DNA from 4 places in the Clostridium acetobutylicum ATCC 824 genome. Region 2 is predicted to be linked to each of the others. Evidence: riboswitches for the same ligand, from Rfam matches in the RefSeq annotation. Region 2 holds a riboswitch; each other region holds the start of a gene.
What was found. A riboswitch is a leader RNA that binds a small molecule or an ion and turns the genes downstream of it on or off. The one in region 2 is predicted to bind S-adenosylmethionine.

Region 1: it holds a riboswitch for S-adenosylmethionine, as region 2 does, so the genes downstream of both, metA (homoserine O-acetyltransferase MetA) here and metH (methionine synthase) in region 2, are expected to answer to the same signal.
Region 3: it holds a riboswitch for S-adenosylmethionine, as region 2 does, so the genes downstream of both, CA_RS14325 (O-acetylhomoserine aminocarboxypropyltransferase/cysteine synthase family protein) here and metH (methionine synthase) in region 2, are expected to answer to the same signal.
Region 4: it holds a riboswitch for S-adenosylmethionine, as region 2 does, so the genes downstream of both, metK (methionine adenosyltransferase) here and metH (methionine synthase) in region 2, are expected to answer to the same signal.

The regions. Positions count from the first base shown of each region.
Region 1 covers NC_003030.1:1,971,254-1,977,400, reverse strand. The annotation lists gene metA (homoserine O-acetyltransferase MetA) at 1-830, opposite strand, end outside; SAM riboswitch class I at 930-1,030, opposite strand; gene clpA (ATP-dependent Clp protease ATP-binding subunit ClpA) at 1,110-3,362, opposite strand; gene CA_RS09460 (ATP-dependent Clp protease adaptor ClpS) at 3,366-3,671, opposite strand; gene CA_RS09455 (L,D-transpeptidase family protein) at 3,817-4,662, opposite strand; gene purB (adenylosuccinate lyase) at 4,745-6,147, opposite strand, start outside.
Region 2 covers NC_003030.1:667,530-673,676, forward strand. The annotation lists gene metH (methionine synthase) at 9-3,647, opposite strand; SAM riboswitch class I at 3,722-3,827, opposite strand; gene CA_RS03165 (PrkA family serine protein kinase) at 3,997-5,919, shown strand; gene yhbH (sporulation protein YhbH) at 5,924-6,147, shown strand, end outside.
Region 3 covers NC_003030.1:2,911,778-2,917,924, reverse strand. The annotation lists gene CA_RS14350 (M24 family metallopeptidase) at 1-805, shown strand, start outside; gene CA_RS14345 (metallophosphoesterase family protein) at 821-1,486, shown strand; gene CA_RS14340 (MTH1187 family thiamine-binding protein) at 1,655-1,957, shown strand; gene CA_RS14335 (aspartyl-phosphate phosphatase Spo0E family protein) at 2,024-2,215, shown strand; gene CA_RS14330 (prepilin peptidase) at 2,212-2,976, shown strand; SAM riboswitch class I at 3,084-3,192, shown strand; gene CA_RS14325 (O-acetylhomoserine aminocarboxypropyltransferase/cysteine synthase family protein) at 3,307-4,590, shown strand; gene CA_RS14320 (DMT family transporter) at 4,735-5,667, shown strand; gene CA_RS14315 (hypothetical protein) at 5,780-6,147, opposite strand, start outside.
Region 4 covers NC_003030.1:2,986,688-2,992,834, forward strand. The annotation lists gene CA_RS14670 (hypothetical protein) at 1-417, opposite strand, end outside; gene CA_RS14675 (SF1B family DNA helicase RecD2) at 425-2,644, opposite strand; gene metK (methionine adenosyltransferase) at 3,367-4,542, opposite strand; SAM riboswitch class I at 4,610-4,720, opposite strand; tRNA gene CA_RS14690 (tRNA-Tyr) at 4,812-4,896, opposite strand; tRNA gene CA_RS14695 (tRNA-Thr) at 4,902-4,977, opposite strand; tRNA gene CA_RS14700 (tRNA-Val) at 4,996-5,068, opposite strand; tRNA gene CA_RS14705 (tRNA-Tyr) at 5,082-5,166, opposite strand; gene yyaC (spore protease YyaC) at 5,403-5,969, shown strand.

The sequences.
Region 1 (6,147 bases), 1.3 Mb from region 2:
CAAGTAACCATAGGTCCCTTCTCTGGATCATTATCTTTAAAGTAATTTTTAGGGATTTTTATATTCATACCTTGATTTTTATCCCTAATATATTCTAGATTTAATGTATCACCATCATATTCTGCATGTCCCATAACAAAGATATTTTTGCCGTTTTCTGATGCAACTATATATGCTCCTGCTTCATCAGATTCAGCTAAAATCTTTAGGCTAGGATTCTTTTTAATATCTTCTCTTTTTACATAAGTATGTCTCGAGTGCGGAGCATAAAATTCATCGTCAAAACCTCGTGTCAATTTTATATTTCTTTCAGTAAGGTTATGTTTAAATACTCCAAATAGTTTTTCGTGAAGCTCGTATTTAGGTATCCCATAATGATGGTATAAACCGGCCTGTGCCCCCCAACATATATGTATAGTTGAGGTTACATTAGTAACTGACCAATCAAAAATTCTGCATAGTTCCTCCCAATAATCAACATTCTCAAAGGAAAGTGTCTCCACTGGAGCTCCTGTTACTATCATGCCATCAAATTTATTGTTTTTAATCTCTTCAAAGGTTTCGTAAAATTTAATTAAATGTTCCTTTGAAGTATTTTGTGATTTATGAGTTTGTGTATGAATAAAGGTCGGATTAACCTGAAGAGGCGAATTTCCAATTAGCCTTAATATTTGAGTTTCTGTTACTATCTTTGTTGGCATAAGGTTAACTATAACAATATTAAGAGGTCTTATATCTTGATGATAGGCTCTATCCTCATCCATAAAAAATATATTTTCTTCATTTAAAGTTTTTGCTGCTGGAAGATTATCAGGTATTTTTATAGGCATTTTTTTCACCGTCCTAGTTTAAATTTTAATATATAAAAAAAATCCATTTTCCAATAAGAAAAACGGATTATTAACATACTCATTAATTAATAAGCTGTTTTCTTATCTTTCAAAACAAATAAGTTTTGCAGGAATTAACACCGTACATTTGCCGGTTGTCAGGCTTCATAGGGCCAGTCCCTCCACCTTCTTGATAAGAAATAATATGAAATTTTATCACTAAATAGTAATTATACTATAGTACAATTCTTTTTAATTGTCAACGCTTAGAAAATCTGCTTACTTATCTATACTTTCAAATTTTATGTTATTATCTTTTACGTCTATTAATGTTTCTCCTCCTTTAGTGAGATTTCCGAAAAGAACCTCATCTATAAAATAAGGTTTAATTTTTTCTTGTATCACTCTTAGGATTTCTCTTGCACCGTAATTTGAGTTTAATCCCTTAGACGCAATCCATTTATAGCATTCATCAGTAACTTTAATTTTTATATGCTTTTTATTTAGCTTCTGCTGGAATTCATCCAGGGATCTTTTAGCAACACGTATAGCCATATCCTCATCCATTTTATTGAATATTATTATATCATCAAGTCTATTTCTAAATTCAGGAGAGAATATTTTAGAAACCTCTTTATCGATATTATCCTCACCAACTACTCTATTACCAAAACCAACTTTATTTTTACCTACCTCTGAAGCTCCTGCATTAGAGGTCATTATGAGTATAATATTTCTAAAATCAGCTTTCTTTCCACTGTTATCTGTTAGAGTAGCATAATCCATAACTTGAAGAAGTACATTTAAAATATCAGAGTGAGCTTTTTCAATTTCATCAAGAAGTAGTATGCAATATGGGTTTTTTCTAACTGCATCTGTTAAAAGTCCTCCCTCTTCATATCCTACATAACCCGGAGGAGATCCTATTAATCTCGCTACAGTGTGTTTTTCCTGATATTCACTCATATCAAATCTTATTAGCTTTATATTCAAAGCTTCTGCTAATTGTTTTGATATTTCTGTTTTACCAACACCAGTAGGACCTACAAAAAGAAAACTTGCTACTGGCTTATTCTCATCGTTAAAACCAGCACTTGATCTTTTTATTGATTGGACTATAGACTCTAAAGCTTTGTCTTGACCAAATATTTTGCTTTTCAGATTCTTTTTTAGATTTTTAAGCTTTTCTATTTGTGTTTTGGATAAGTCTTTTACTGGTATGCCTGATATAGATGAAATTACATTTTCTACATCTTTCACATTTATATAAACCTTCTCAGTATCTTTCCTATTCATTTCAGCAAATGCACCACACTCATCAATTACATCTATTGCCTTGTCGGGTAAAAATCTATCATTTATGCATTTTGCTGAAAGAGCGGCTGCAGCTTTAAGTGAAGCATTGGTGTAGTGTACATTATGAAACTGTTCATATCTGGTTTTTATCCCCATAAGTATGTCATAGGTTTCATTAATTGTTGGTTCCCCTACATCTATTTTTTGAAATCTTCTAGACAATGCTCTATCTTTATCAAATATTTTCTTATATTCATCATAGGTAGTTGATCCTATAAATTTTATTTTTCCATCTGTAAAGTATGGCTTTAATATATTAGCTGCATCAACTGTTCCGCCAGATACAGCACCAGCACCTATGATGGTGTGAATTTCATCAATATATACTATTGGTTTTTCACATTTTGAAATTTCATTTAATACATTTTTTATTCTTTCTTCAAAGTCGCCCCTATATTTTGTTCCAGCAACCATTGTTCCCATGTTTAATGTATAAATCTTACTTCCCTTTAAAACAGTCGGTACCTTATCTTCAGCTATTAAAGTTGCAAGTCCTTCAGTTATAGCTGTTTTTCCAACTCCAGGTTCTCCTACATGAATAGGATTATTTTTTCTCCTTCTACACAGAACTTGAAGTGTCTTTTTTAGTATATCTTCTCTTCCTATTAGTGGATCTATAAGGCCATTTTTTGCCTTTTCAGTAATATCCTCTGTATATTTATCAATAGCACAAACTTCATCTTCGTGATAATCATCAAATAAGTATTCATTTTCTGGCAAAGGCTCTATATCATCCTCATCACTATCGTTTACAGCTGATATTCCATGTGTAATATAATTCAAAAGCTTAAGCCTAGTAATACCCTGTTGCTTTAAATAATAGCTTCCAAAGGATGCATTATCGTCATAAATGGCTACATATATATCACCTATAGTTACGTAGTCCTTTCCGCTAGTTAAAACATGATTAGCTGCTTGATTTATTATATTTTCAACACCAACAGTTTGAGTTGGATCTCCTGATTCTAGTTTCTCAACATTTTTCATAAAATATTTTTCTAGCTGCTTCTTTAAACCCTCAACAGAACCGCCTGTGTTTTTTATTATATTTATTCCATCATTATAAAATAGCGAAGCATATAAAATATGTTCAGGTGTAAAATATTTATGCATATCAAATTTTGCTTCACTATATGCTGCTGTAATAATTTCATTTACAATCTCATCTAATTTCAAGTTCTATACCTCCCCCATAGTCAATTTCAATGGATATCCATTCTTGTAAGCTAATTTCTTAACCTCATTTATTTTTGTTGCCGCAATATCATATGGATAAACTCCTGCTATTCCTATTCCATTTTTGTGTACATCAAAAGTTATCTTAACTGCATTGGCAGGGACTTTATTGAATACATTGATGAGGATTTCAATTACAAACTCCATTGTAGTATAATCGTCATTATGTAGTATTACTTTATACATTTTGGGTTTTTCAATTTTATGTTTTTGTTTTATATTTTCATCAAAAGAAGTTTTTAAAGACATAATACACAACTCCAATTATCGATCAAATTATTATTTTAACCTACTTTTACTATATATATTATACCATCTTATTACCCCAATTAATATTGAAAAATAAATTAAAAACAAATAAGATACATACTTAAAGATATGCATCTTATTTGTTTTAGTATATCCATATTCCTGTTCCCATTGGTAATGTATCATATATATATTTTGCATTTTGCACAGCTAGTCGAATACAGCCATGAGAAAGTGAAGCACCTAAAGTTCCATCTACTACATTTCCATTTTTATCAAAGAGTATACTATGAAATAAATAATTTCCTTGAATTTGAGTGTAGTACTTACAAATTACATCGTTACTTGTTTTAAAGGCTAAACCTTTACCTTGAACATAGAAACGACCTGTTATAGTAGGCGTATCAGATGCTCCTGAAGTACACTGAAAGGTATTTATTAACTTCCAGTTGTGAGGATCACCGTTAAACACATATACCCTCTGCTCTTTTAGCGATGTAATTATAAAGAACTTGGTATAAGTAGGTGTATCATTAGAATTAGCTAAATTTTCTGCTGCAGCTTTTAGTGATTGTACATCTGGGTTAGGATCTGGCTGAATAACGGAATTTACTCTAGTTGCGTCAGTTGGCGTTTGATTTAGTAAATTCATTGTTTGATCAGAAACGCTTCCATCCATAGCTATATTATGTTTATATTGAAAGTCTCTTACAGCCCAATCAGTTGAAGGACCAAATTTTCCATCGGCCGTAATAGCATAGCCATAATTATTAAGTTTGTCTTGAATGCTTTTTACATCGCTTCCGCTAGAACCTAACTTAAAAACTTTGGGTTTAGGTGGTTCCTTTGCTTTTTTAACTTTTTTCTTAGTTGAAGAAGTTAAGTTTTTGGATTTTACTTGATTCTTGGATTTATCTTGCAAACTTGAGCAACCAGAAAAAATAAAAATAACTATAATAGCAATAAAAATAATTTTTTTTTGTTTAAACATATAGTCACCCTTTGCATATAATAATTTGGGAAAATATTTCTCCTAATTTATTATATACTTTTACCAATGATGTGTAAATATTTTAAACATCAATACTAACTTCTATACCTACAATATCTTTATTCTTAACTAAAATAGGCTTTACACAATTGATTATATATTCTTCTACTTGATATGGGGCTCTACCTACAAATTTATTTGGATCTATTATTTCATCAATTTCTTTTTCTGTCAATTTAAAATAAGAATCTTTCTTTATTCTTTCTATTAAATCATTTGGTAATCCATCAGCTTTAATTCTTTTAGCTGTTTCCATTGAATGTTTTCTTATTCTTTCATGAAGTTCTTGCCTGTCGCAACCTTTTTTTACAGCTTCCATCATAATATTTTCTGTTGCCATAAAAGGAAGTTCACTCTTAACATGAGCTGTTATTACATTTTCATATACTACCATATTGGACGATACATTTATATAAAGATTCAAAACACCATCTAGCGCAAGGAAAGCTTCTGCTACAGAAATTCTTTTGTTTGCAGAATCATCTAGTGTTCTTTCAAACCATTGAGTTGCCGCAGTAATAGCAGGATTAAGTGAATTTACAATTATATATCTTGATAGAGCACTTATTCTTTCAGATCTCATAGGATTTCTCTTATAAGCCATTGCTGAAGATCCAATTTGATTTTTTTCAAAAGGCTCCTCCATCTCTTTCATATTTTGAAGTATTCTCAAGTCATTACTGAACTTATAAGCACTTTGAGCAATCTCTGAAAGTGTATTTAGTACTATAGAATCTATTTTTCTAGGATAAGTTTGACCCGTTACATCATATGCCGATTTAAAGTTCATTTTTTCAACTACTTTTTTCTCAAGGGTTTTAATTTTTTCCTGGTCTCCATTAAAAAGGTCCATAAAACTTGCTTGAGTTCCTGTTGTACCTTTAACACCTCTTAATTTTAAATTTTCTATTACAAAATCAAGATTTTCTAAATCTATCATTAAATCTTGTATCCATAAGGTTGCTCTTTTACCCACAGTAGTAAGCTGAGCAGGTTGAAGGTGAGTGAATCCAAGTGTAGGAAGAGATTTATAGTTTAAAGCAAATTTGCTTAAATGGTGTATTGTATTAAGAAGTTTTTTTCTTATAAGTATAAGGGCTTCCTTCATTATGATAATATCAGCATTATCTCCAACATAGCAGGATGTAGCACCTAAATGTATTATACCCTTTGCTGATGGACATTGAACGCCATAAGCATATACATGACTCATTACATCATGTCTTACTATTTTTTCTCGTTCTTGTGCAACGTCGTAGTTTATATCATCAATATGAGCTTTTAATTCGTTAATCTGCTCATTAGTTATATTAAGTCCTAATTCCATTTCACTTTCTGCTAGAGCAACCCAAAGTTTTCTCCATGTTCTAAATTTCATATCATCAGAAAAAAGATAACTCATTTCTTTAGATGCATATCTTGTAT
Region 2 (6,147 bases):
CACTATTTTTATAACAGAGTATCTAATAATTTTTTTATTTCATTAATGTCTTTATTACTTCGAACAGCATAGTCCTCAAGTTGATCTTTTCCTATTTTATTTATATTAAAGTATTTTGCTCGTTCATTTGCAAAATACAAACCGCATACACTTGAAGTTGGATTCATCATATAACTTTCCGTCAATTCCACTCCTATTGAAGTTTTACCTAAAAGTAAATCAAATAACTTTGCTTTTTCAGAGTGATCGGGAATAGAAGGATATCCAATAGCTGGTTTTATCCCTCTGTAACTTCCTTTAAGAAGTTTTTCTAAGGATAAGTTTTCATCTTGAGAGTATCCCCAGTATTCTTTTCTTACCCTTAGGTGAAGAAGTTCTGAAAAGGCCTCTGCAAGTCTATCGCATATAAGTTTAAGCATAGTAGCTCCATAATCGTCGCATTTTTTCTTTAATTTATCGGAATATTCCTTTGCACCTATTCCAGCAGTTACAATAAAACCACCTATATAATCTTTGATGCCAATACCCTTTGGAGCGATATAATCAGATAGAGCTTTATAATCGCTGTCTTTAAGTATCTGCTGCTGACGAAGAGTATTTATGGTTACAGTTCCTTTATCAGTGTAGATTTCTATATCATCATTAACAGAATTAGCTGGGAATATTCCAAAAACTCCATTACAAGTGATTAAATTTTCTTTTTGCAATAAATCAAGCATTTCATTGGCATCCTTAAAGAGTTTTTGAGCTTCAGCTCCGTATTTAGGATCTTTCATTATTTTGGGGTAATTCATTCCCATATCCCAAGACGTAAAGAAGAAAGTCCAATCTATATACTTTCTTAATTCATTTATAGGTACAGCTTGTAATTTTTTTATACCGACAAATTTAGGTTCAGTTATTTTAGTTTTATTCCAGTCAATAGTAAATCTGTTTTTTCTTGCGTTTTGAATGGAGATAAGTTCAATCTTATTAGTAGAGAAGGTCTCTCTTATTTTAGAATACTCTTCATTTAATTTTTCTAAGAAAGTAAATTTGTTTTCACTCATTAGATTTTTGGCTACGGTAACAGCATCTGAAGCATCAGTACTGTGTACTACATATTTATATTTCGTAGCTAGTTTTAAAGCTGTGTGAGTTTTTGAGGTAGCAGCACCACCCACCATAAGTGGTATATCAAAATTAAGCCTTTTCATTTCTTCAGCTACATAAGCCATTTCATTAAGAGAAGGTGTAATTAAACCACTTAAAGCAATGATATCTGCATTTTCACGTTTTGCCGTTTCAAGTATGGTTTCAGGGGGAACCATTACTCCTAAATCTATAACTTCAAAATTGTTGCAGGAAAGAACTACAGATACGATATTTTTGCCTATGTCATGAACATCGCCTTTAACAGTTGCAAATACAACCTTACCAGCACTTTTATTGTGATTTTTAGACTTTTCTTCGTTTATATAGGGAAGAAGACATTCAACAGCCTTTTTCATAACTCTAGCACTTTTTACTACTTGAGGAAGAAACATTTTTCCCTCTCCAAAAAGTTTACCCACTTTTTTCATTCCATTCATTAAAGGAACCTCTATAATTTCAAGTGCATTTGTATACTCTTTTCTTGCTTCTTCTATATCTTCTTCAATAAATTCAACATTTCCTTTAACTAAAGCATAACTCAACCTTTCACTTGGGCTTTTTTGTCGCCATTCATCCTCGTGCTTTTCTAAGGTTTCAGTCGTCTTTTTATACGTTTGAGCAAATTCTAGTAATGATTCAGAAGCGTTAGATGATTTATTTAGTACAACATTCTCAACCTTTTCGAGAAGATCCTTATCTATATCGTCATATAAATCAATCATTGCTGGATTAACAATACCCATATCCATTCCAGCGTTTATTGCATGGTAAAGGAAAACAGAATGCATAGCTCTTCTTATTGCGTCATTACCCCTAAAAGAAAAGGAGAGGTTGCTAACTCCACCGCTGACTTTAGCGTATGGTAGATTCTCTTTTATCCATTTAACAGCTTTTATGTAATTAACTGCATAGTTGTCATGTTCTTCAATTCCTGTCGCTATAGATAGTATATTTGGATCAAATATTATATTTTCAGGTGGAAACTCAACTTTTTCTGTGAGAATAGTATAAGCTCTCTTGCAGATTTCAATTTTTCTTTCATAAGTAGCTGCTTGACCTTCTTCGTCAAAGGCCATTACAACTACGCCAGCGCCAAAGTTCTTTATAAATTTTGCCTCTTCAATGAACTTTTCTTCTCCAACCTTAAGACTTATGGAATTTACTATGGCTTTACCTTGAATAGACTTTAATCCAACTTTTAAAACTTCAAAATTAGAGGAGTCTATCATAACTGGAACTTTTGATATTTCAGGTTCACTTGCAATAAGTCTTAAAAATGTTTCCATTTCAGAGCGAGCATCTAAAAGTGCATCATCAAAATTTATATCTATAATTTGGGCACCATTTTCAACCTGATGTCTTGCAATGGTTAGAGCCTCCTCATAATTTTTTTCACGTATAAGCCTTGCGAATTTTCTTGAGCCCGCTACATTTGTTCTTTCGCCTATATTTATGAAGTTACTGTTCTTATCAATTTTTATGTTTTCTAGTCCGCTGTAAATTGTTTTGGGTTCCAAGTTTGGAACTTTTCTTGGAGAAATGCCTTTAACTACGCTGCTTATTGCTCTTATATGTTCTGGTGTAGTGCCACAGCAGCCTCCAACTATATTTAAATGTCCTTCAAGTGCTAATTTTTTTACAATGCTAGCAGTTTCCTCTGGCAGTTCTTCATATTCACCAAGGGAGTTTGGAAGTCCTGCGTTTGGATGAAAGGATATATATCTATTTTGTGTTTCAGAGAGTCTTTTTATAAAAGGTATAAGTTCTTCAGCACCAAAGGAACAATTAAGCCCTATAGCAATTATATTTTCGTTTTTTAAACTTTCTGCAAAAGCGTCAAGAGTTTGACCGGATAATATTCTTCCACTTTTATCAGCTATTGTCCCTGAAATTATAATAGGAAGTTTTATTTTTTTATTTTCAAATACTGTTTCTGCTGCAAAGATTGCTGCTCTAGCGTTTAAAGTATCAAATATAGTTTCAATTAAAAGAAGGTCTACACCTCCATCTATTAGAGCCTCTATTTGATGTTTATAGGCATTACATAGCTCATCAAAGGTTACATTTCTAAAACCAGGATTTTCAACATCTGGAGATAGAGAAGCAGTTCTATTTGTAGGCCCAATAGAACCAGCAGCAAATCTAGGCTTATTAGGATTTAGTTTTGTGTAGTAAGTACAAGCTTCCTTTGCGAGTTTTGCCCCCTTAAAATTAATATCATATATTTTATCTTGCATATTATAATCTTTTTGTGATATTTCAGTAGCGTTAAAAGTGTTTGTTTCTATTATATCTGCGCCAGCTTCAAGGTATCTCTTGTGGATTTCTTTTATTATTTCTGGCTTGGTTAAATTTAAAACATCATTGTTTCCTTTTTGATTGGAATGACATGTACAAGATAAGGAACCTTTAAAGTCGCCTTCATCTAGATTAAAGGATTGAATACATGTTCCCATAGCACCATCTAAAACTAAAATTTTGTTATTTAACAAATTCTTTAGTGAAGAATTCATAAGTTAGCCCCCTTAAAAAATAGGATAAAATAAAAAGCCCTTGGAAATAACCTCGGGCTTTACATTCGCGATTATTCTCATCTATCAGCGTTTGCTGCAGGATTTAGCACCACATATATTAAAAAATATACTGGTTGCCGGGTTTCAAAGGGCCAGTCCCTCCACCACTCTTGATAAGATTTTTACATTAAATTTGTTTTTATTATATTAGTTAAATTAAAAAATGTCAATACAGTAATTTTACAATAATAAATACATATATTTATTATAGATATTTCATTTATCCAGTTAAGACTTTAGGAAAATTACTTTATAAATTGGATGTTATAAAATGATTGGAGGTGCATTCATGGATTTTAAGGAAATCATAGAAAATGATAGAATTAGCTCAAGAAAAACAAAGTTTGAAGGTACATTTATAGAATATCTTGATATGGTTAAGAAAAACCCTGATATAGTTAAGCTGGCCCACAAAAGAATATACGATATTATAAAGAGCAAAGGCTCTGAGGTTTTAAAGCCCGAGGAAAATCATAGAATAAGAAAAATTTATGGAAATGAATCAATAAAGAGATATAACTTCTTTAAAAATGATTTCTTTGGTATAGATAAGGTTATTATGAAGCTCATGAATTATTTTAATTCGGCTTCTATGAAAGGTGAAGAAGCAAGGCAGGTATTGTACCTTGTAGGTCCTGTTGGAGCAGGAAAATCATCTTTAGTTGAATCTATTAAAAGAGCTCTTGAGGAGGCAAAACCGGTATATTCTTTAAAAGGCTGCCCCATGAGAGAAGAGCCACTTCATCTTATTCCAAAGCATTTAAGAGGGGAATTTGAGCAGCTTCTTGGAGTGGAGATAGAAGGGGATCTATGCCCTGTTTGCAGATATAGACTTATGCATGAATATAATGGAGAATATGAAAAGTTCCCTGTAATTACTAGTGGATTTTCCATAAGATCTAGAAAAGGAATTGGTGTAGTACCACCTGTTGATCCAAATAATCAGGATACATCAATTTTAACAGGAAGCATAGATATTTCAAAAATGGATCTATATCCTGAGGATGATCCAAGGATTTTTTCCTTAAATGGAGCTTTTAATGTTGGTAACAGAGGACTTGTAGAATTTATAGAGGTATTTAAAAATGATGTAGAATATCTTCATACTATAATTACAGCGACACAAGAGAAATCAATACCATCTCCTGGTAAAGGAGCAATGATATATTTTGATGGACTTATAATAGCCCATTCCAATGAAGCAGAATGGAATAAGTTTAAGTCTGATCATACTAATGAAGCAATTCTAGATAGAATAGTAAAAATAGAGGTGCCATATTGTTTAGAACTAAATGAAGAGAAAAAAATATATGAGAAGATACTTAAAAAGAGTAATTTTACAGCTCATATAGCACCGCACACATTAAGTGTTGCAGCTATGTTCGCAGTACTTTCAAGACTTAAACCGTCTTCAAAGGTTGACCTCATAACAAAACTTAAAATATATAATGGTGAAGATATTGTAGAGAATGGAACAACTAAAAAAGTTGATATAAGCGAGCTTAGAGAAGAGGCGGGAATAACAGAAGGAATGAATGGAATATCCACAAGATTTATAATTAAAGCTATAGATAATGCTCTTTCAAGCTCACAATACGATTGTATAAATCCTTTGGGTATAATGGAAAATATTATAAGATCAGTAAAAGATCTTGATATAGCAGATGATGAAAAGAAGAAGTATTTGGGGTTTGTTCAAAACATAATAAGAAAAGAATATAATAAAGTCCTAGAAAAAGAAATAACAAAAGCATTTATACACAGCTATAGAGAACAAGCTGAAACTTTATTTAACAATTACTTAGATAATGCAGAGGCTTTTGTGAATAAAACAAGACTTAAGGATAAAGCAACGGGAGAGGAGCTTAATCCAGATGAGAAATTTATGAGATCTATAGAAGAGCAGATAGGTATATCTGAAAGTTCAGCTAAGGGCTTTAGAACAGATGTTACATCATATATGTTCTATGTAGTTAGAAATGGTGGGAAAATAGCATATGATGCTTATGAACCTTTAAAAGAAGCTATTGAAAAGAAGCTTACTTCTTCAGTAAAAGATTTATCAAGAATAATAACAAAATCAAGAGTAAGAGATAAAGAGCAGGATGAAAAATATAATGCTATGGTCGAAGAAATGAAAAGAAATGGCTATTGCGATTATTGCTGTGATGTTATATTAAAATATGCCGCTAACAATTTGTGGAAGGATTGATAGAATGGCAATTTTTAGAGATTACAGTATTAATCCTACAGAACATGATAGAACTATAGGGGATAGGAGAAGACATAGAGAACTGGTTGAAAAAGCTATTAAGGATAATCTTGCTGATATAGTATCAGAAGAAAGTATAATTGGAGAAAGTAAAAGTAAGAAAATAAAAATACCAATACGAGGCCTTAAAGAATATAAGTTCCTTTATGGAAATAACAGTTCATCTGT
Region 3 (6,147 bases), 1.7 Mb from region 2:
TAAAAACGATACGCTTGGAATCGATAAAAATTGGCCAGCACATTTTTTAATTGAACTTATGGAAAAATCAAATATGAACTTTGTTAATTCCTCTCCAATTGTAGATGAAGTAAGAATGATAAAGGATGAAGAGGAAATAAAAATTTTAAGGGAGTCCTCAAAAATAAATGATAAGGTTATGGAGGAATTAGTAGATTATATAAATAAAGATAAAACTGAAAAAGAAATGGCTAAAGTAATACAAGGAATATTTGAAAAAAACGGAATAGAGAAACTTTCTTTTGATACTATTTGCAGCTATGGTAAAAATGGAGCAGATCCTCACCACATGCCTGATGACACTGAGCTAAACAATGGAGATACTATAGTTATAGATATGGGAGGAGTATATAATAATTACTGCTCTGATATGACAAGAACTTTTTTCTATAAAGAGGCATCAAAAGAGGCGAAAAAGATTTATGAAACAGTGAAAAAAGCAAATGAAGCAGGAAAAAAAGCTGTAAAGCCAGGTGTGAAATTAAGTGATATAGATAGAGTGACTAGAGAAGTAATCGAAAAAGAAGGATATGGAAAGTACTTTACACATAGAACAGGGCACAATATTGGAATAGAAGATCATGAGTTTCCTTCAGTCGGAGGTAATTCTGATATAGAAGCTCAAGTAGGAATGGTATTTTCAATAGAACCGGGTATATACGTTCCTGGGGAATGTGGAGTTAGAATAGAGGATTTAGTAGTTGTAACCGAAACAGGCTGTGAAGTTTTAAATAATGTTAGTAGAGAGCTTAAGATACTACAATAATCAGGGAGACGATTTATGGCAAGGTATGTGGTAAGTGATTTGCATGGATGTTATAATAAGTTTACTGAACTGCTTAGACTAGTGAGATTTTCTGATAAAGATGAGCTATATATTATAGGTGATATTTTTGATAGGGGACCAGAACCTTTAAAAATTCTAGATTATATATATGAAAATAAAAATGTATATCTTATAAAAGGAAATCATGAATATATGTATCAAAAGTATTATGAAGATAAAAATCCAGATTTATGGTTCTTAAATGGAGGAAAAGTAACCTTTAATGAGATAATAAAAAGAGGTAAGTCCTTTAATGATAAGCTATATGAATATATTAAAAGTTTACCAATATATAAGGTTGTAGATAATAATATTTTAGTACATGCACAGTTGCATTTTCCACCATTTTATAGCGAATTGAGTATCAAAGAGATACTGCGTTTTCAGCTTGAAGAAACTGTTTTGTGGAGTAGGCATAACATAGGTAAAGAAAAGAAAATTAAAGGATATAACATTATATGTGGACACACTCCTGTTCAATCAATAAAAAATACAACAGAAGTAAAAATATTGAGAAGAAAAAACACTTTTTATATTGACTGTGGTTGTGTTTATGGAGATAAGGCAGGAGGAAAATTGGCCATGTTAAGGCTAGAGGATTTCAAAGAGTTTTACGTTTAATAATGAGGTTAATGTTATGGCTTAAGTAAGCTACATTAACCTTATTTATTTTGCAAATAATAGGCTTATATAAATAGAATAATTATAGGCTTGAGAAAAAAACTATTGTAAGTTGAGGTATAATATTCATAAGAGTTTTAATTTTATAAAAATATGGAGGCGATTAAATTGGCTATTGCGCAAGCAACAATAATACCAGTAGGAACAGGCTCTACTAGTTTAAGCAGCTATGTAGCAGCATGTGAAAATATACTTAAAGCTGAAAAGGAAATAAAATACAAATTAACTCCAATGTGTACAATATTTGAAGGTGAAATTGATACAATAATTAGGGTTATAAGAAAAATGCATGAAATTCCTTTTGAAAATGGAGCAGAAAGAGTAATTACATCCATAAGTATAGATGATAGACGTGATAAGAAGGCATCGATGGAGCAAAAATTAAATTCTGTTAGAGAAAAATTAAAATAAAACCAATTTTTTTCAATATGAATAATAAACACTTTTATGTAAATAATAACAGTTGAGGTGTTTATTATGGTAAATGTAAAACTATTGTTAAAACATATAGAAAATTTGAGAGATAATTTGTACAATGAGATAAATGGAAAAAATGCAAAACTTACAGATAAGTTAGTGCTAAGAAATAGCTGTGCACTAAACAAAGAAATAAATGAGTATTACAGGCTCGTTGATAAAATAAGAAAAAGATACAGTAAAGTTAAATGATTATAACTATTTTTATCATTGGAACTATATTTGGAAGCTTTTTTAATGTGTGTATAGCTAGATTACCAAAGGGAGAGTCTATTATATATCCTCCCTCTAACTGTACTAAATGTCATAATAAGCTTAAGTGGTATGATCTTCTGCCATTAATTAGTTATGTTATTATAAAAGGAAGATGTAGGTACTGTAAAGAAAAAATATCATATAGGTATTTTGCATTTGAATTTTTGTCAGGAATTATGTTTTTGGCGATATACCTCAAGTATGGATATCAATTAATAACGCTTAAATTCATAGTACTTTTTTCATTTTTATTTATTATTTCAATTATAGATTTAGACACGACAAATGTATATTTGTGTACAACTCTGCCAGGTATAATATCAGGTATAATTTTTATAGCTATAAATATATTTTATAAAAATCATATTTACGGTTATTTATTTGCTGCTTTTTTGTATTCAGGAGTAATTGTTTTAATAAATATTATTACTAAAAAGATAATTGACATGCCAGCGTTTGGCAGCGGAGATGCTGAGGTTTTACTTATGTGTGGACTATTTTTAGGAATGAAACTTGGAATGTTTATGTTATTTATATCTTTTGTACTTGCTGGATTTGTATCAATAGGTTTAATATTACTTAAAATTAAAGATAGAATGGACTATATAGCTTTTGTACCCTTTGTAGCAGCAGCATCCGTTATAACTATATTATATGGACAAAATATTTTGGATTTTTATAATAAATTAATTTTATAATTGAAAATCTATTGACAGATTTATATAAAATGATATAATTTAATCATAAAGTAAAATAAACGATTCATATATGAATAGTAGGAAAAATTGAATATATTTATGATAAGGTCTTATCAAGAGAGGTGGAGGGACTGGCCCTATGAAACCCAACAACCAGCATTTTTTAATTAGATGTATGGTGTTAATTCCTGCAAAGTTAATTTTGAGAGATAAGAGGATTATAAAATTTTAGAAAGCTAAAATCCTCTTCAACTAAGAAGAGGATTTAATTTTATATATTTTTAGGTTTAGATATTGAAGTTAAAATATAATAAAAAGGGGATTTTAAAAATGAGTGAAGAAAGAAAATTTGGTTTTGAAACATTACAGGTTCATGCAGGACAAGTTGCTGATCCAACTACAGGATCAAGAGCTGTACCTATTTATCAAACAACATCATATGTATTTAAAAATGCTGATCATGCAGCAAATTTATTTCAATTGAAAGAACCTGGAAATGTATATACAAGGATAATGAATCCAACAACTGATGTATTTGAACAAAGAGTAGCAGCTCTTGAGGGCGGAGTTGCTGGACTTGCAACAGCATCAGGACTTGCAGCAATTACCTATGCTATTTTAAATGTGGCAAGTGCTGGGGATGAAATTGTTGCAGCAAGTACCTTATATGGTGGAACATATGAATTATTTGGGGTTACTCTTAAGAAGCTTGGAATAAAGGTTGTTTTTGTAGATCCAGATAATCCTGAAAATATAAGAAAAGCAATAAATGATAGGACAAAAGCTGTATATGGGGAAACTATTGGAAATCCAAGAATAAATGTTTTGGATATAGAGGCAGTAGCTAAAATTGCCCATGAAAATAAAATACCACTTATAATCGATAATACATTTGGTACACCGTATCTTATAAGACCTATAGAATTTGGAGCAGATATAGTTGTACATTCAGCAACAAAGTTTATAGGAGGACATGGAACTACTATAGGTGGAATTATAGTTGATGGTGGAAAATTTGATTGGAGAGCTAGTGGAAAGTTTCCTGATTTTACAACACCGGATAAGAGCTATAATGGACTTATATATGCTGATCTAGGTGCACCTGCTTTTGCTTTAAAAGCAAGAGTTCAACTTTTAAGAAATACAGGTGCAACGCTTAGTCCACAAAGTGCTTTTTATTTCCTACAAGGGTTGGAATCACTTTCACTTAGGGTTCAAAAACATGTTGATAATACAAGAAAGGTAGTTGAATTCTTGAAGAACCATCCAAAAGTTTCATGGATAAATTATCCTGAACTTGAGGAAAGTCCTTATAAAGAGTTAGCAAATAAATATCTTCCAAAGGGTGCAGGCTCAATATTTACATTTGGAATAAAGGGAGGACTTGAAGCTGGTAAAAGATTTATAAATAGTGTTAAACTATTCTCTCTTTTGGCAAATGTTGCAGATGCAAAATCACTTGTTATACATCCTTCAAGTACAACTCATGCTGAACTTAATGAAGAAGAACAAAAAGCAGCTGGTGTTACTCCAGATATGATAAGACTTTCAATAGGAGTAGAGGATGCAGAGGATTTAATATGGGACTTAAATCAAGCTCTCGAACAAGCTTAATTGCTTAAATAAAAGGTGTATACAATAATTGAATATATGTGAAATTATGTTATCATATTTATATGATAACTTCTACGTAAATCGCTGAAGATATTTCATCTTTAGCGATTTTTACATAAGATATAAGTGAAAGGATGCTTAAAAATGAATTCTAAAAAAATTTTCACTGATAAAAAACTTGTGGTTTTATTTGCATCTATTTGCTGCTTCCTGTGGGGGAGTGCTTATCCAGGTGTGAAAATAGGGTACAAACTATTTAATATAAAATCAAATGATGTACCAAGCGAATTTGTATTTGCAGGATACAGGTTTGCCTTAGCAGGAATAATGGTTATTATAATATCTATAATACTTCACAGGAATATGAAAATTTTTAATAAAAAAAATATAGTGCAAATTTTTGTGCTTGGAATTACACAAACCTTATTGCAGTACATATTTTTTTATGTAGGGCTTGGATACACAACAGGGACTAAAGGTTCTATAATGAACAGTACTGGAACTTTCTTTAGTATAATACTTGCAAATTTTATATATAAGAATGATAAGCTTAATATAAATAAAATTATTGGCTGTATTATAGGGTTTATAGGTGTTATAGTTGCCAACTTTAATTCTGATATCTTAAAGTTCTCATTTTCATTTAAGGGAGAGGGCTTTATTATGGCAGCGGCTTTTGTGCTTTCGGTTTCAAGTATATATGGTAAAAGAATAACACAGAAATTAGATTCTATGATAGTAACAGGCTATCAGCTTTTTATAGGTGGGGCTTTTCTTGCAGTCTTGGGATTTTTTAATGGTGGGCATTTAACAGGTTTTCATGTTGAATCAATATCCCTGCTAGTATATTTGGCAGTACTCTCAGCAACTGCATTTTCATTATGGGCAGCACTTCTTAAATATAATAAAGTTGGAATAATATCGGCTTTTAATTTTTTAATACCTATATTTGGTGTACTTTTATCTGGAATATTTTTAAAAGAAAATATCCTTCAATTAAAAAATTTAGCTGCTCTTATCTTAGTGTGTTTTGGTATAGTACTTGTATATATTGAAAAGCCGACTGCAAACAATTAAGATATGGAAAAAATTAAAGATAATTTTGGAGTGAAAAAATATCCCAAGAAGAGAAATCAGCTTGGGATATTTATAGTTTAAATGTAGGTTACACTAACTATAAGGTTAGATTCTAATGATTATGCCACCACATATTTTTACAATATGGAAAATAAGGACATAAAGGTCTTCTTCTTCTCCTTCTTCTTCTCCTTCTCCTATGATGATTCCTGTATCCATCATCATTATCATAAAGATCATCACTATCGTAATCATCATCATAGTCATTGTCATAATATTGCTGATCATCATAATCATCAAAATCTCTGTTGCCACAACTAGAACATGTAGAATAATTTTGATTTGGATAGTTCATCATCTGCGGCATCATAGGACAGAGAGGATATACACTTTGCGTTCCTTGAGAAACCATAGGATAAAATGGATTCCCAGCATTCATTTGAGCTTGATTATACATTACGGGTAGATAATTCATAAATG
Region 4 (6,147 bases), 1.6 Mb from region 2:
TGTGTCAAATTTCTCCAAAAGCCTTATTATTTCCCTTCTGTTATGCATTGGAAAGCTTCTTATATCATCATAAATAACAAGATTGAAATCAAGATCTAGATCAAAAGCATTTTCATAATTACATATCATAAAATTAGACGTTGTATATAGCCTTTTTCCCCTATAATATGTATAATCTTTAAGCCTAGCTTTTTTTATTAACTTTATTATTTCAACTTCACTTTCAATTTCATCTGTTATATACAGTACACTTTTTCCATTTGTTATATAATCAATTATAATATTCAAGAAAATCTTTGAAGTATTATATGGAGGTGAGTTTAAATTTATATATCTTTCCCTACCACTCAATAATTTTAAAAGAGTTTGAGATATCTTGCTATATTCTTCTCTAATTTTAATACATGATTTTTCCATAAAACTCTCACTCCTCACTCTCTTCTTTTATTATATCTTCGATTCTCCATTTGAGACCTGAATATCTTTCAAAACTTTTATCGTTATCTATCATAAATTTTATTGCTTTTGGAAACCCAACTATTACAACTAGCTGCTTTGCTCTTGTAATTCCTGTATAAAGAAGGTTCCTATTCATCAGAAGAGGTGGCCCCATAGTCATAGGAAGAACCACTACTGGGAATTCACTTCCCTGGCTTTTATGGATAGTTATTGCATATGCAAGTTCAAGTTCATCTAAGTTAATTCTTTCATATGTAACCTCTTTTTCATCATCAAAAATAACTATCACATTATTATCCTCATCTATATTACTTATAAACCCTATATCTCCATTAAAAACTCCTTCTCCTGTCTTTTCGCCATCTCCATTTATTCTATTCCATTTTAACATATAATTGTTTTTTATTTGCATAACCTTGTCGCCAACTCTAAATATATTATCTCTAAATTTTATTTCATCTTTACTTTTATGAGGAGGATTAATAATGCTTTGAAGACTTACATTTAAGTTTGCAACACCTGCTATCCCCTTTTTCATAGGTGCTAACACTTGTATATCCCTAGCAGCCTTCCAAGACTTATTAAAAAGTGGCAGTCTCTTGTAAACCAAACTAATTATAGTATTGGTTATAGCTTCTGCATTATCTTCTCGTATAAAATAAAAATCCTTATCCTTTTTATTTAGAAGGGGCATTTCACCACTATTGATTTTATGCGCATTCACTGTAATCATACTTTCCTTTGCTTGCCTAAAAATATTATTCAATCTAATGACCTTTACACATTTACTTTCAATTATATCTCTCAGCACATTTCCAGGTCCCACAGAAGGAAGCTGGTCTACATCACCAACTATAATAACCCTAGTACCCATACCTATTGACTTCAATAGACTGTTCATTAAAACAACATCTATCATTGATGCCTCGTCTATTATTACAACATCACATTGAAGTGTACTATAGTTATTATTATCAAAAAACACCTCATCTTCATATCCAAGCTCCAGCATTCTATGTATGGTCTTGGCCTCCCTACCTGTTGATTCGGACATTCTTTTTGCAGCTCTTCCTGTAGGTGCTGCCATAAATACCTTCATATTTAATTCTTCAAATATATATGTTATGCATCTTATTATTGTTGTCTTACCTGTACCAGGCCCTCCTGTTATTACTTCTATACCATTTGAAAACGCTCCTTCAATAGCTTCTACTTGTGATGGTGCAAATTTTATTTTATTTTCATTTTCAAACTGTATTATCTTTTGGTCTACATCTATCTCTAAGCTTTTATAACTATCATAGGCAAGAGTTATTATCTTTCTTGTTATTCCTATCTCACAATAGTAATATTCCATTGTAAAAACACAATTTTCCCCATTTATTATTTCAACCTTTATCTTTTGAGAAAGAGTACATTCATATATTGCTTTTTCAACCTCTTCTTTTTTTACATTTAATACATTAATACAGTTCTTTACAAGTTTATCTATAGGCATATATGTATTACCTAAAGCACAAAATTCATTTATTACATAACATACTCCACTTTCAATTCTAAATGGAGAGTTTCCTTGTATTCCAAGACTACGAGCTATTTTATCTGCCGTCTTAAAACCTATTCCTGATATCTCTTCTACAAGAATATATGGGTTTTGTTTCACAACCTCTATAGCCTTAGATTTATAGTGATTATATATTTTCACACATTGTTTAGGCGTAACGCCATAATTCTGAAGAAAAATCATAATATTTCTTACTTCTCTTTGTTCTGAATACGCCTCATATATTTTATCTATTTTCTTTTTACCTATTCCCTCTATTTCACTTAATCTATATATATCATTATCTAATATCTCAAGAGTTTTTTCTCCAAATTTATTAACTATCTTTTTTGCTGTTACAGGACCTATTCCCGATATAATTCCTGATGCCAAATATTTTTCTATACCTAATAAAGAATTAGGTAGTATTTCTTCGCAGCGTTCAATTTTAAATTGCTTTCCAAACTGTGGATGAACAATCCATTCTCCTGAAATCTTTAAAGATTGGCCTTCCATAATATACGGTATGCATCCAACAATTGTAATTTTATCTTTTCCTTCTGCATTTGCGTTTGCAACAACATACCCATTTTCTTCATTTTTGAACACAACAGCTTCAATAACACAACGAAGTTCTACCATATAGATTTCTCCTTACTATAGTGATTCCTCTTTTGCTATTATAAAAAATACAACTGTATTTGTAGTTAATTCAGTTTCACTATAAATATTTTATAATTACATTAATATTAACATTCACGTAAAAAAGAGATACAATAAATTTATGTACCCCCCTCATACCTTTACATTTTTGTAAGATGCTTATTGCAAATGATTTCAACTAATTCCAGAACTAGTATAATACCTATATAAATTGAAAGATATAATATTTCAATGCTAACTCTCTTCCCCGCAAAAATGTACAAATGGTTTAAAATATGTAGGAAAGTTTTAATCGCTAAAAATGTCAATCCCAAAGATATAACTAATGCAAAAACCAAAGCCTTTATCATGAAATTCTTCACGTTCCAAATCATATGCAAAAATCCACCCTCATATGGATTTTTCATAACTCTACCTTCTTTTATAATATTATACAAAATAAGTATACTACTAATTTATTTACCTCGAACAAGAATTAATCCATTTCCCTATGAATTAATTCTCATTTTGATTTCTCATAACCAATACTCTTATAATATCATAATATATATAAATTTAAAATATCCTATATAAAGATTTTAACATAAGTATAATATTATACTAATATATTTTAAAGTTATCCTAGAATAAAAATAGCCACTTATAAGAATGGCACTGAAAAACTATAAGCTTTTCAGTGCCATTCTTATATCAAGCATTTATTATAAATATTTTTTTATCGCTTCAACTCTATCCAACTGCTCCCATGGTAATTCTACATCTAATCTACCAAAGTGGCCATAAGCTGCTACTTGTCTGTATATTGGCCTCTTAAGGTTAAGATCTCTTATTATAGCTCCTGGTCTCAAATCAAAAACTTTTTCTACTATTTCAACAATCTTACTTTCTTCTATCTTACCAGTACCAAAAGTGTCAACTGAAATAGATACTGGTTTTGCAACTCCTATTGCATATGCAAGCTGTATTTCAAGTTTATCAGCAATTCCTGCTGCTACAAGATTCTTTGCAACCCATCTTGCTGCATAAGCTGCTGATCTATCAACCTTAGTTGGATCTTTTCCTGAAAAAGCACCGCCTCCGTGTCTTCCATATCCACCATAAGTATCAACTATTATCTTTCTTCCTGTAAGTCCTGAATCTCCTTGAGGTCCACCTACAACAAATCTTCCAGTAGGATTTATATAATATTTTGTATTTTCATCTAAAAGTTCAGGTGATATAACATACTTTACTACTTTTTCAATTAAATCTTTTTCAATCTGCTCATGTCCTATTTCAGGTCCATGCTGTGTTGATATTACAATAGCATCTACCCTTACTGGCTTATCATCTTCATACTCTATTGTAACTTGAGTTTTTCCATCTGGTCTTAGATAGTCCAAAGTACCGTCTTTTCTAACCTCTGCTAATCTTCTAGATAATCTATGAGCAAGCGCAATAGGCATAGGCATAAATTCTTTAGTTTCGTTTGTCGCATAACCAAACATCATACCTTGATCTCCTGCACCAACTGCATCAATTTTATCCATTTCACCTTTTTTAGATTCTAAAGCTTCATCTACTCCCATTGCAATATCAGCTGATTGTTCATCAATAGATGTTACAACTGCACATGTATCGCAATCAAAACCATATTTAGCTCTAGTATATCCAATCTCTCTTACAGTTTTTCTTACTATTTTAGGAATATCAACGTAACAATTTGTTGATATTTCTCCCATAACATTAACAATTCCTGTAGTCACTGTAGTTTCACAAGCAACTCTTCCATTTGGATCTTTTTCCAATATGGCATCTAAAATAGCGTCTGATATTTGATCGCAGATTTTATCTGGATGCCCTTCTGTTACTGATTCAGATGTAAATAACTTTCTCATTATATCCACTTCCTCCTACAATATAAAAATAAAAGTCTCCTCAATAAGAAGAGACTTAACATTCTCTCTCTTATCTTGCAGAATAATTCTGCAGGAATTGGCACCATTATGTACTTAAATTAATACATCGGTTGCCGGGTTTCAACGGGCCCTTTCCCTCCACCTCTCTTGATAAGAGTTTCCATTCAATTATATTACACACTAAATAATACACTTTATAACAATCTTAGTCAATATAAACTTAAAAAAAGACACTTGTGTGTCTTTTATGGTGGAGGAACATGGATTCGAACCATGGAAAGCTGAGCTAACAGATTTACAGTCTGCCCCCTTTGGCCACTCGGGAATTCCTCCACATTTGGTGCTGGCAGTAGGAATTGAACCCACAACCTACTGATTACAAGTCAGTTGCTCTACCAATTGAGCTATGCCAGCTTATTAAATTTTATTAAGTGGGCATTACAGGGCTCGAACCTGTGACCCTCTGCTTGTAAGGCAGATGCTCTCCCAGCTGAGCTAAACGCCCTAGTTTATTTAAATGGTGGAGGAACATGGATTCGAACCATGGAAAGCTGAGCTAACAGATTTACAGTCTGCCCCCTTTAGCCACTCGGGAATTCCTCCACAAGACTTGCATCAGCAGTTTTCACCGCGTCAACAAGTAATATTATACGTTGATACCCTTTAAAAATCAATGGCCATAATAGACCATTATCGGCAAATATCATTATATTTTTCAGCAATATCTCTTAATTACTCCACTTTTAGCACGCAAATCATTTATATATATTATTATTTTAAAATCTATTAGTGATATTAAAAGTGTTAAGTACATATAAATTATCTAGGAGGTGATTCTGTTGAACAAAATCAAAGCTTTTTATAACCTACCAATGGCATACTACAGGCTCTCAAATTTTTTAAAACATTATATAGATGATAATACAATAATAATATGTATAGGAACAGATCGCTGCATAGGTGACTGCCTTGGCCCTATGGTTGGAACAATGCTTAAGGAAAAGTTCTTTCCACTAAACGTTTACGGGACAATTTCGGAACCTATCCACGCTTTAAATATAGATAAAAAACTGTACAAAATAAAAAAAGATCATACAAATTCAACAATAATAGGCATAGATGCTTGCTTAGGTGATACTGAAAATATAGGTGAGATTCAAGTACGAGATTATGCTATTCATCCTGGAAAGGGCGTTGGAAAGTCACTTCCAGATGTTGGCGAAGTTTCTATTGTTGGAATAGTTGATTCCTGTGAAAGCAGCGAATTATTTACTAATAGAAATATACGTTTAAACTTAATCTTTGAAATGTCAAAAGTCATAGTTCAAACGATTATTCATTCTTATTATCTTCATAAAACTTTTAGTGATAGTATTTTTCCAGATAGCGCATCTACACTAAAATAGAAAGCGAGAAAATATAATTAAAATACATTCTAGTCATTAAAGGAAAAATTGAAAGGGCAGCATGCCCATTCAATTTTTAGAATATTTTATAATTTGCATATAAAAATTGACTTTAATGAATACTTATATTTTAAATTTAATTTTCTCGCTTACAAATTTTATTCTTAACTATAATTTA